Linked DNA regions of Gluconacetobacter diazotrophicus PA1 5. The protein of the gene in region 1 binds, or shares a complex with, the protein of each later gene. Links are inferred from orthologs where the notes say so. Each region holds a gene or a part of one and is shown on either strand. Other genes may lie near its edges.

What was found.
Region 2: the proteins of GDI_RS09215 (region 1) and GDI_RS05595 are in contact, whole or in part, in a solved structure (PDB 8RP0), measured with the Escherichia coli proteins. The link is inferred for Gluconacetobacter diazotrophicus PA1 5 from one-to-one orthologs.

The regions. Positions count from the first base shown.
Region 1 is NC_010125.1:1,968,091-1,974,127, forward strand. What follows is about bases 1,172-4,024. They hold GDI_RS09215 (anthranilate synthase component II), read left to right. Parts: upstream 1,172-2,226; coding sequence 2,227-2,823; downstream 2,824-4,024. Other genes in these bases: trpE (anthranilate synthase component I), read left to right, coding at 1,172-2,106; trpD (anthranilate phosphoribosyltransferase), read left to right, coding at 2,831-3,961; trpC (indole-3-glycerol phosphate synthase TrpC), read left to right, coding at 3,961-4,024. In the rest of the region: GDI_RS09205 (peptidylprolyl isomerase), read left to right, coding at 1-541; more of trpE, read left to right, coding at 538-1,171; more of trpC, read left to right, coding at 4,025-4,821; cyclic pyranopterin monophosphate synthase MoaC, read left to right, coding at 4,824-5,339; pdhA (pyruvate dehydrogenase (acetyl-transferring) E1 component subunit alpha), read left to right, coding at 5,451-6,037. UniProt on the Escherichia coli protein: Part of a heterodimeric complex that catalyzes the two-step biosynthesis of 4-amino-4-deoxychorismate (ADC), a precursor of p-aminobenzoate (PABA) and tetrahydrofolate.
Region 2 is NC_010125.1:1,178,838-1,184,911, forward strand. Bases 1,117-4,006 are described here. They hold GDI_RS05595 (anthranilate synthase component I family protein), read right to left. Parts: upstream 3,314-4,006; coding sequence 1,919-3,313; downstream 1,117-1,918. Other genes in these bases: GDI_RS05590 (aminotransferase class IV), read right to left, coding at 1,117-1,922; ptsP (phosphoenolpyruvate--protein phosphotransferase), read right to left, coding at 3,319-4,006. Also shown: purH (bifunctional phosphoribosylaminoimidazolecarboxamide formyltransferase/IMP cyclohydrolase), read right to left, coding at 1-976; more of GDI_RS05590, read right to left, coding at 1,113-1,116; more of ptsP, read right to left, coding at 4,007-5,175; GDI_RS05605 (HPr family phosphocarrier protein), read right to left, coding at 5,162-5,485; GDI_RS05610 (PTS sugar transporter subunit IIA), read right to left, coding at 5,492-5,989; RNase adapter RapZ, read right to left, coding at 5,986-6,074. UniProt on the Escherichia coli protein: Part of a heterodimeric complex that catalyzes the two-step biosynthesis of 4-amino-4-deoxychorismate (ADC), a precursor of p-aminobenzoate (PABA) and tetrahydrofolate.

The DNA.
Region 1 (6,037 bases):
CTGGTTCGCCGTCGCCGTGGACAGCGTGGAACCGGGCCAGCTTCGCCCCTTCGACGCCGTGCCCGACCAGGGACGCGGCGCGTGGGAGGACGAATCCCGCCGTCACACCGCCAATGTGCAGGCCACCGCGCTCTACCTGGCCGCGAAGGCCCATGGCGGCGTCGCGGCGGCGGCGGGCCCGGGGCAGCAGGTCCTGCACCCCGCGCCGCTGGGGCGCGGACAGCAGATCGAGGGCGTGCCCGATGAGCTGGCACGCCTGGTCTTCCGCCTGGGCGCTGCCGGGCAGACCGTCATGCTGGACGAACCGGACGGGTTCTATGTCGCGACCCTGACCGCGATCACCCATCCCGATCCCGCGACCCAGCCGATGCAGGTCGACCGCATCCGCACCGGCCTGTCGCAGGCGATCGCCAACGATATCGGCCTGTCCTACGCGGCAACGCTGCAGCAGGCCGTCAAGCCCAAGACCAACATGGGCGCGCTGCAATCCGCCCTGTCGTCGGTGACCGGCAGCCCCGCCGCCGGAGAATCCAGCCCGTGAGCATCCCCTCCGCCTCCGCCGCCCCGGTTCCGGCCGGGCGCGACGACGTGCTGGCCACGCTCCGGCAGGGACAGGGCGCGGTGGTCTGGAGCATCGAGGCCGCGGACCTGCTGACCCCGGTCGCCGCCTATATGCGCCTGTCGCGCCTGGCCGGGGCCAGCGACACGGCGCCCCCGCGCAACGCGTTCCTGCTGGAAAGCGTCGAGGGCGGGGTGGCGCGCGGCCGGTATTCGGTGATCGGCCTGCTGCCCGACCTGATCTGGCGCTGCCATGGCGGCGCGGCCACGATCAACACCGACGCGGCGCGGGACCCGGCCGCGTTCGTGCCGGCCGGGGTGCCGCCGCTGGATTCGCTGCGCGCCGTGATCCGCGCCAGCCAGATGACGTTGCCGTCCGGCCTGCCGCCCATGGTGGCCGGGCTGTTCGGCTATCTGGGCTATGACATGGTCCGGCAGATGGAGCATCTGCCGGACATGCCGGCTGACGACCTGGACCTGCCCGAAGGGGTGATGATCCGCCCCGGGCTGTTCGCGATCTTCGATACGGTGCGCGACGAGCTGATCCTGGCGGCGCCCGTGCGCCCCCGAAGCGACCGCACGCCCGAAGCGGCATGGCAGGCGGCGCAGGACCTGCTGGCCACGGCGCGGCGCACCCTGTCCGAGCCGCTGCAACTGCACGAGATCACGCCGGATTATACCGGGCCGCTCGAGGCGCCGCGCTCGACCTTCACGCGTGAGGGTTTCTGCGCCATGGTCCGGCGCATCCAGGACTACATCGCGGCGGGCGATGCCTTCCAGGTCGTGCCCAGCCAGCGTTTCTCGACCGCCTTCACGCTGCCGCCGCTGGCGCTGTACCGGGCGCTGCGCCGCATCAATCCGGCGCCGTTCCTGTTCAACCTGGCGTTCGACGGATTCAGCCTGGTGGGCTCGTCGCCCGAAATCCTGGTCCGGCTGCGCGACGGGCAGATGACGGTGCGCCCGCTGGCCGGCACCCGCCCGCGCGGCCGGACGGACGAGGAGGATCTGGCGCTGGAGCGGGACCTGCTGGCCGACCCCAAGGAACTGGCCGAGCACCTGATGCTGATCGATCTGGGGCGCAACGATATCGGGCGGGCCTGTACCGTGGGTTCGGTCCAGGTGACCGAGAAATTCGTCATCGAGCGCTTCAGCCACGTCATGCACATTTCCTCGAACGTCGAGGGGCAGTTGCGGCCGGGGCTGGAGGCGCTGGATGCCCTGATCGCGGGCTTTCCCGCCGGGACCCTGACCGGCGCGCCGAAGATCCGTGCGATGGAGATCATCGACGAGGTCGAGCCGACCCGCCGCGCCACCTACGCCGGATGCATCGGCTATTTCGGGGCGAACGGCGCCATGGATACCTGCATCGGCCTGCGCATGGCCGTGGTCAAGGACGGGCAGATGCACGTGCAGGCCGGCTGCGGCGTGGTGGCCGACAGCGTGCCCGACCTGGAATACGAGGAAACCCGGCACAAGGCGCGTGCCCTGTTCCGCGCGGCCGAGGACGCTGTGCAGTTCGCCCGCGGGCAGAACACGGCGGGATCATAAAATTGCGCCGTTCTTAACGAGTGGCGCAATAAAATCCCCATTTTTGAACGCCAGACATTATTTTGATTAATTTCTGATCTGTTGTTTGACCGGGCCGAAACGGGAGGTCATCATATTGCCATGATCCTGCTGATCGACAATTACGACAGCTTCACCTTCAACCTCGTCCACTATCTGGGCGACCTGGGGGAGGTGTGCGACGTTCGCCGCAATGACGCGCTGACCGCCGACCAGGCCATGGACCTGAACCCCGACGCCATCGTGCTGTCGCCCGGCCCGGGCACGCCGGACCAGGCGGGGATCTGCTGCGAACTGATCTGCAAGGCCGCCGGCCGCGTTCCGGTCTTCGGCGTCTGCCTGGGGCACCAGGCCATCGGGCAGGTGTTCGGCGGAACGGTCGTGCGGGCGCCCACCCCGATGCATGGCAAGGTCAGCCCGGTGACCCATGACGGGAGCGGCGTATTCGCGGGCCTGCCCGACCCGTTCCTGGCCACGCGCTATCACAGCCTGACCGTCGATCCGGCCGACCTGCCGTCCGACCTGGTGCCGGTCGCCCGGACCGAGGACGGCGTCATCATGGGGCTGCGCCACCGCACGCTGCCGATCTTCGGCGTCCAGTTCCACCCCGAGAGCATCGCGTCGGAACACGGGCACGACATCCTGGCCAATTTCATGGCCATCGCGCGGGGCCTGAACACACCGCGAAAAGCGGCCTGAGCCGATCATGGATGGCGTGCCGTCCCTGTCTGCCGACCAAGCGGGTGCGTTCCGGACCATCCTGAACCGCCTGGCGCGGGGCGAAACACTGACTGAAACCGAGGCCGAGGACGCGTTCGGCCTGATCATGGACGGCGGCGTGCCCGACACGCTGATCGCCGCCTTCCTGATGGCGTTGCGGGTCCGGGGTGAGAAGCGCGCGGAACTGCTGGGCGCGGTGCGCGCCGTGCGGTCACGCATGCGGGCGGTCGGCCCCGTTCCTCCGGGCACGATCGATGTCTGCGGCACGGGCGGCGACGGACTGGGCACACTGAATATTTCGACCGCCGTCGCCTTCGTCCTGGCCGCGCTGGGTGTTCCGGTCGCCAAGCATGGCAACCGGGCCCTGTCGTCGCGTTCCGGCGCGACCGACGTGCTGGGCGCGCTGGGCGTGGATCTGTCGGACGACCCGTCGGTGATCGCCGCGCGGATCAATGACGGAAACCTGGCTTTCATGGCGGCGCCGGCGCACCATCCGGCCATGCGCCATGCCGGACCGGTGCGGGCCGCGCTGGGAATCCGCACGCTGTTCAACCTGATCGGCCCCTTGTGCAATCCGGCCGGCGTCACACATCAACTGGTCGGTGTGTTCGATCCGGCATGGCTGCGCCCGGTGGTGGAGACGTTGCAGCTTCTGGGGTCGGAGCGCGTGTGGGCCGTGCATGGCTATTGCGAAGGCGCGACGGGCGGCCGGGGCGTGGACGAACTGACGCTGGCCGGTCCTACCGCGATCGTGGCGTTGCAGAACGGACGGATTTACGACCTGACGCTGCGGCCCGAGGATGCGGGCCTGCGCCCCGCGCCGATCACGGCGATCGCGGGTGGCGGGGCGGAGGAAAATGCGGCGGCCCTTACGGCTTTGCTGGCGGGCGCCCATGGAGCCTATCGCGATACCGTGCTGCTGAACGCGGCGGCCTGCCTGCATGTGGCGGGACGCGGTGCGGCACTGGATGACGATGGGAGATTGAGACCGGCGTCGCTACGGGCGCTGGTGGCGGATGCGGCCCGCGTGCTGGATGACGGATCGGCCCTGGCCATGCTGAATTCCGCGCGCCGTCGCCACATGGATACGCCGGAGGGGATTACACAAAGCTTATGATGAACGACATGCCGACAAGCCAGGCGCCGATCGATTGCGGTAACACGCCCGGCCAGGACGGGATTCCCGATGTCCTGGCGCGGATTTGTGCCCGCACCCGCGTGGATGTCGCCCAGCGGGCGACGATCACCCCGCTGAAGGACATCACCGCCCGCGCGCGCGAGGTCGACTCTCCCACCCGGGGGTTCGGCCAGGCGCTGAAGCAACGCACGGCGGACCGGCAGATCGGCCTGATCGCGGAGATCAAGAAGGCATCGCCATCCGCGGGCATCCTGCGCCCGGACTACGATCCGGCCGGCATCGCCGTGCAATATGAAACGGCGGGCGCCGCCTGTATCTCGGTGCTGACCGAAGGGTCCTGCTTCCACGGCTGCGCCGAGGACCTGCAACGGGTTCGCAAGGCATGCAGCCTGCCGATCCTGCGCAAGGATTTCATCCTGGACCCGTGGCAGGTCCATGAAAGCCGGCTGATCGGTGCGGACTGCATCCTGCTGATCCTGGCCGCCCTGACGGATACCGAGGCATCGGAGCTGCTGGACATCGCGCGCGGACTGGACATGGACGTGCTGGTGGAAGTGCATGACGAGGGCGAACTGAACCGCGCCCTGGCGCTGGATACGTCCCTGATTGGCATTAATAACCGAAATCTCAAGACCTTGAAGACCGATCTTGAGACAACCATCCAACTGACCCCCCTGGTGCCGCCGGACCGGATCGTGGTGTCGGAGAGTGGCATCAGCACGCACGCGGACATCGTCCGGCTGAGCGAGATCGGCGCCAGCGGCTTCCTGGTCGGCGAGAGCCTGCTGCGCCACGATGTCCCCGGCGACGCGGCCCGCGTGCTGCTGGGCACGGTCTGAACATGGCGACTGCCGGCGGATTGTCTCACCTGGACGCCAACGGCCATGCCGTCATGGTCGATGTGTCCACCAAGCCGGCCACGGCGCGGCAGGCCGTCGCCCGCGGGCGGGTGTCGATGCGCGAGGAGACGTTGGACCTGATCCTGTCGGGCACCATCAAGAAGGGTGACGTGCTGGCGGTATCGCGGATCGCGGGAATCATGGCGGCCAAGAAGACCGCCGACCTGATCCCGCTCTGCCACCCGCTTCCATTGTCCTCGGTCCGGGTGGAACTGACGGCGTCCCATGACCGGACCGGGGTGGAGATCGAGGCCTGCGTCGGCACCACCGGTCAGACCGGGGTGGAGATGGAGGCCCTGACGGCGGTCAGCGTGGCGGCGCTGACGCTGTACGATATGTGCAAGGCGGTCGATCGCGGCATGACGATCGAGGCGGTGTACCTGGCGCGCAAGACGGGCGGGCAATCCGGCTCGTACGAACGCCCCGAAGCGGGAGCGGCACCGACACCCATGGCATAACCATCCGAACGGCAGGCGCACGGCCTGGCCATGACAAGGGCGATCAGACGTCCCGGGTGGGATCTGGCTTGCGATCAAAGATGTTATAACAAGAACAAGGGAGCGTTCATCATGGGCGAAACTCGGAAATCCGCGACAGAGGCCGGACGCAACAGTCCGTCGATGAGCAAGGAAGACCTGACGCGCGCCTTTCATGACATGGTGCTGATCCGCCGGTTCGAGGAACGGGCCGGCCAGCTTTATGGCATGGGGCTGATCGGCGGCTTCTGCCATCTGTATATCGGCCAGGAAGCCGTGGTCGTCGGCGTGCAGATGGAGCTGAAGCAGGGGGACAAGATCATCACCTCCTACCGCGACCATGGGCAGATGCTGGCCGCCGGCATGGACCCGCGCGGCGTGATGGCCGAACTGACCGGGCGCGAGGGCGGCTATTCCCGCGGCAAGGGCGGGTCGATGCACATGTTCTCGTCCGAGAAGCATTTCTATGGCGGGCACGGCATCGTCGGCGCCCAGGTGTCGCTGGGTATCGGTCTGGCCTTCGCCAACAAGTATCGCGGCACGGACGAGGTCTCGATCGCCTATTTCGGCGAGGGCGCGTCCAGCCAGGGTCAGGTCTATGAAAGCTTCAACCTGGCGGCCCTTCACAAGCTGCCCTGCGTATTCGTGCTGGAAAACAACCATTACGGCATGGGCACCAG
Region 2 (6,074 bases), 790 kb from region 1 along the record:
TGGCCGCGATGCGCGCGGCGGCGTCGGCGTCCAGCGTGCGGTTCAGCGCGACGATGCCGCCGAAGGCCGAGACCGGATCGCAGCGCAGCGCCAGGTCCCAGGCCGCCGACAGCGTATCGGCGGTGGCGACGCCGCAGGGATTGGCGTGCTTGACGATCACCACCGCCGGGCCGTCGAATTCCGCCACGGCCTCGAACGCCGCATCGGTATCGTTCAGGTTGTTGTAGGACAGGGATTTGCCCTGCACCTGGCGGGCGGTGGCCACACCGGGCCGGCTGCTGCCGTCGGCATAGAAGGCCGCCTGCTGGTGCGGATTTTCGCCATAGCGCAGGCTTTCGCGGCGCAGGCCCGCGACGGCCAGGCGTTCCGGCAGCACGTCGCCGCGCTGCACGGCGAACCACGCCGCGATGGCGGAATCATAGGCGGCGGTGCGGGCATAGGCCGCGCCGGCCAGCGCGCGCCGCGCCGCAAGCGTGGTGCCGCCCTGGGCCAGCGCGTCGATCACCGCGCCGTACTGCGCCGGATCGGTCAGCACCACGACATGGCCGTGGTTCTTGGCCGCCGCGCGGATCAGGGCGGGGCCGCCGATATCGATGTTCTCGATGCAGTCCTCTTCCCCCGCGCCGGAGGCCACCGTGGCCTCGAACGGGTAGAGGTTCACCGCGACCAGGTCGATCGGCGCGATCCCGTGTTCGTCCATCTGCGCCAGATGGGCCGGCAGGTCGCGGCGGCCCAGGATGCCGCCATGGATCTGCGGCACCAGGGTCTTCACCCGCCCGTCGAGAATTTCGGGAAAGCCGGTATGGTCCGACACCTCGGTCACCTTCAGTCCGGCCTCGCGCAGCGCACGGGCCGAGCCCCCGGTCGAGAGGATTTCCGCCCCATGGGCGATCAGGGCGCGGGCGAGGTCGAGCAACCCCGCCTTGTCGGAAACGGAAATCAGGGCGCGGCGGACCGGCACGGGCGTCTGGGTCATCGCGGGAAGCGACCTTTCACATGGACGGGCGGCAAAGCCCGCGTCCTTATCCAACCTGGACCACGGGAGCAAGGCTGGGCATGATGCCCCGCACCCCGAACGATTGGGTTTCCAAAGGGCTCGGCCCTTTGGCGGGTCAAGGGCTGAGCCCTTGTACACACGCCCGAATGTCCTCGACCAACCCCGGCAGAACAGACAACGCCATCCCGTCCAGACTGACAACCGGACGCACCGACAGGCTGTTGACCAGCACCACACCCCCTGCCCCCCGCAGATCGTCGGGTATCAGCGAGGCCTCCTCCACCATGCAAGCCGCCAGCAGCACGGCGCGAGCGATCCCCGGCAAGGCGCCGTCGCCGACCGGCGGCGTGACCAGGCGCCCCTGGTGATGGACCAGCACCGTGCTGACCGTGCTTTCGGCCACCCGCCCCGCCGCGTTCAGCAGCAGCGCGTCATCCGCGCCGCGCTGTTCGGCCTCCAGCCGGGCCAGGATGTTGGGCAGGTAATTCAGGCTCTTGACCCGCGAGAGCGGGGATGCCGCATCCCGCCGGACGCGGGTGCTGACCACCAGGCGGGCCGGTCCCGGGGCGGGCGCCGGGGGAAAGGGCACGATCAGCAGGCTGGGTTGCGGAGAGGCGGGCGGGAACAGGCCGCGCGGGCCGCAGCCGCGCGTCAGAGTCAGGCGCAGCGCGCCTTCGGCCAGCGCATTGTGCCGCACCACCTGGCGCAACGCGTCCTCGATCCGGTCCAGGTCGGGGCCCGGAAACATCAGCAGGTCCGCACCCTGGCACAGCCGGTCGAGATGCCGGGCCAGATGGGCGATGCGCCCCCCCGCGACGCGCATCGTCTCGAACAGTCCGTCACCCAGGGTCAGGCCGCGATCGGCGGGATCGATCCGCGCCCGGTCCGCCGGGACCAGCCCGTCATTCAGCCACAGCATCGTCATGACGCCATCCCGGCCGGCTCGGCCCCGAACAGGGCCAGCAGCGGCGCGATCTTCAGGCACATTTCCGCATATTCCCGCCCGGGGTCCGACAGGATCGTGATCCCGCCCCCCGCCGCCGCCACGATCGCATCCGGCGTCGTGGCCAGGGCGCGGATGACGACCGAACTGTCCATCGCGCCATCGGTGCCGATGCGAAAGACCACCCCGCAATAGGCCTGCCGCGCCGACGATTCCAGTTCGTCGATGATCTGCATCGCGCGGTGCTTCGGCGCGCCGGTCACCGATCCGGGCGGCAGGGTGGCGCGCAGCAGGTCGATGGCATCCCGTCCCGGGGCCAGGGTGGCCGTGACCTCGGACACCAGGTGATGGACATGGGTGAAGGTCTCCACCGACAGCAGTTCCGGGACACCGACGCTGCCGATCCGCGCGACACGACCCAGATCGTTGCGCATCAGGTCCACGATCATCAGGTTTTCCGCCCGTTCCTTCTCATCGGCCGCGAGTTCGACACGGCGGGCGGCATCCTGTGCCGGGGTGGCGCCGCGCGGGCGGGTGCCCTTGATCGGCCGGGTGCGGGCCACCCCGTCAGGGCCGAGATGCACGAACCGCTCCGGCGAGGCCGACAGCAGGCCGAAACCCGGCCCGCAGGCCAGCCACGCCCCGAACGGCGCGGGCGAGGCCCGGCGCAGGGCCCGGTAGATGGCGCCGTCCGTCAGGCCGGGCGGGCGGCGGGCGGCCATGCGCCCGGTGATGTTGACCTGGAAGATGTCGCCCGCCGCGATCCGCTCCACCGCGCGCGCCACCGCGGCGGCGTACTGCCCCGGCGCCTGGTCGGCGGCGAAGGCCAGGCGCGGCAGGGCGGCGGGGGCCGGGGCCGGCTCCATGGCCGCCCACGCGGCGCTTACGTCGGCGATCAGCCGGTCCGGATCGGGGCGGATCGTCGCCAGGTAGGCGCGCCGCCGCACACGGTCGAACAGGACGGCATGGTCATAGAACCCCGCCGCCAGGTCCGGCTGGGCCGGATCGGCCACGTGGCGGGTCGCGATCCCTTCGAGGCGCCGCCCCACCCCGTACCCGGCGAAGCCGATCACCCCGCCCGCGAACGGCAGGGCCTCGCCGGATGCGGTCACGGGCGGCGATCCGGCCGGCGGCAGCAGGGCGCGCAGGGCCGCCAGCGGATCAGATGCCAGCGGGGCCCCGCCGTCCCGCCATTCAAGGACCTGGCGCGGCCGGCGGCAGAGGATGGTCCAGCGCGCGCGCGGCCCCGCCGGCCCGCCGCTGTCCAGGCAGGCCAGCCACGGTTCGTCCCGCCACGCCCACAGCACGTCATCAGGGTCCCGCCACGGCAGTTCGACGGCGTGAAGGTCCCCGATGCCAACCGGACCATCCATGACCGCTACCCCCCCGCGGCGAAGGCGTCGATCAGGGACAGGACTTCGGCCACGTCCGGGGATTCCATCACGCGGTGGGCCAGCCGTCGGCAGTCCTCGAACGACAGGGCGCGCACCCTGCGCTTCACCCGGGGCACGGCGGAGGCGGTCATCGAGAAGCTGCGCAGGCCCAGCCCGACCAGCAGCGGCACCACCCGCGGATCGCCGGCGATTTCCCCGCAGATCGAAATCGGACGATACTGGCGCAGCGCGGCCTCGGTCACCGTCTGGATCAGGCGCAGCACGGCGGGATGCAGCGGCTGGTAGAGGGACGCGACATCGGCCAGGGCGCGATCGGCCGCCAGCGTGTACATCGTCAGGTCGTTGGTGCCGATGGCCAGGAATTCGGCTTCCTGCGCCAGCGCATCGCCCATGATGGCGGCGGCCGGGGTTTCGACCATGATGCCCAGCGGCGGCAGGCTGTCACCCAGCTTCACCCCCCGGCGGCGCAGGCGGCGCGCGACGCGCTGATAGATGTCGCGGGCCTCGCGCAGTTCCGGGACGGTCGTGACCATCGGCAGCATGACGCGCATCGGCCCGGCGGACGACGCCTTCAGGATCGCGGCGAACTGGGTTTCCAGGATCGCGGGATGGCGCAGCAGCAGCCGCAGGCCGCGCACGCCCAGCGCCGGATTGACGTTGTCGCCGTCACGGTCCAGCCCCGCGCGGTTCAGGGCCTCGCTATGCTTTTCGCCGCCCCAGTCCACCACGCGGATGGTGGTGGTATCCCCTGCCATCGCGGTGATGATTTCGGAATAGATCGCGGCCTGGCTGTCCTCGTCCGGCATGGTTTCGGCATTGATGAACAGGAATTCCGTGCGCAGCAGGCCGATGCCCGACGCGCCGGACTGCGCGATCAGCGCCAGTTCGGCCGGCAGTTCCAGATTGGCCTGCAGATGCAGCTTCTCGCCGCTGGACAGGCGGGCCGGCAGGCGGCGCAGCCGGCCCAGCGCCTGGCGTTCGCGCGCATGTTCGGCCACCCCGCCGCGCGCCGCCGCCAGCGTATCCTCGGTCGGGTCCACCACCACCAGCCCGGCGGTGCCGTCCACCACCACGGTGGCCCCCTCGCGCACCCGCGCCATCAGCCCGTGGGCGGCCAGCACGGCGGGAATGCCCAGGGCGCGCAGCATGATGGCGGTGTGGTCGGTGGCGCCCCCTTCCTCGGTCGCGACCGCGACGATGCGCGACGGGTCGATCAGCGCCGCATCGGCGGGGCGCAACTGTTCGGTGACCAGCACCGCGCCCTCGGGAAGCGCGCTGAACGAGCGAAAGGGCATGCGCCCCAGGTTGCGCAGCAGCCGCCGGCCGATTTCGCGGAATTCGCCCGCGCGGCGCTGGGCGGCGGCGGCGTCCTCGCCCTCGGGCACCGGGGCGTCGGCCCCGCCCAGCAGGGCCAGGGCCAGGCTTTCGGTTTCCTGCCGGACGGCGGCTTCGGCTGTCAGTCCGTCCTGGACGATGCGGCGGCGGATGCCGCGCTGCAGGCGCGACGGGCCGAGCATCCGGCGATAGACCTCCAGCAGCGATCCGATTTCGATCTGGCTGTCCTCGGGCAGCACCGCCAGGCGGTCGCGCAGGCGTTCGACCTGCCGCACCGACCGTTCCACGGCCTCGGCCAGGCGCTCCAGCTCGGGTGCGGGGTCGGCGGCGCGGGCGTCGGGATCCATATCCGGCGCCGGGCTTTCCAGCGCCACCGCCGCCGGGCCGATGGCGATGCCGCGCACCGTGGCATCGCCGGACAGCCGGTGTTCCGCCCGCGTTCCCCGCCGGCCGGCAGCCCGCCGGCGCGGCGCGGACGAGGGGCCGGCGGCGTCAGTCGTCTTCATGGAAGCCCGCCTCGATCAGGGCCACCAGGGCCTCGATCGCCGCATGGGCATCCCATCCCGTGGCCATCAGGGTAATGGATTCCCCCCGACCGGCCCCCAGCATCATCAGGCCCATGATCGAGCGCGCCGATACGGTCTGGTCGGCCCGCGTGACCTCGACATTCGCGTCGAACTGCTCGGCCACCGTCACCAGCTTGGCCGCCGCGCGCGCATGCAGCCCGCGACGATTGACCATGGTCAGGGTCACGGACAGGACATCGGGGTCCTGGGGGTCCAGCCCGCCAGGAGCCGACATGCCGGGCGAGGACATGCCCGGTCAGCCCATGGCGACCCGCCGCGGCGCAGGACGGTACAGCGCCTGCGGCGGCATGTCGGCGGGGCGTTCGCCCAGCAGGCAGCTCCGGGCGCCCCCCAGGCATTGCGGCGGCAGGTGCGAGGCGGTGGAGATGTATTTGCGGCCCGCGCCCTCGGCCAGGTCCGCGCATTCCTCCAGCGTGTGGCCGTTGCGGATCTGCGCCAGCTTGACCATCATCGGCACGTTGACGCCGGCCAGGACTTCCACCCGGCCCGCTTCCATCGTGGAAATGGCGAGGTTCGAGGCCGTGCTGCCGAACATGTCGGTCAGCAGCAGGACGCCATCACCCGTATCGACGCCGGCGATCACCGATTGCAGGTCCGCGCGTCGCAGGACGGGATCGTCACCAGCCTCGATGTTCAGGGTAGCCAGTTGGGGTTGCGGCCCCACCACGTGCTCCATCGCGCGTTTCAGCGTGTCGCCGAGCTCGCCATGGGTGACGAGGACCATACCAATCATGAGGAATACTGCCCTTCCACCACGTCCGCCGCGTGCTCCCTCGGTCGGCTGGCCCAGCGCCAGCTAGATCGCCCCTGCCGGGCCA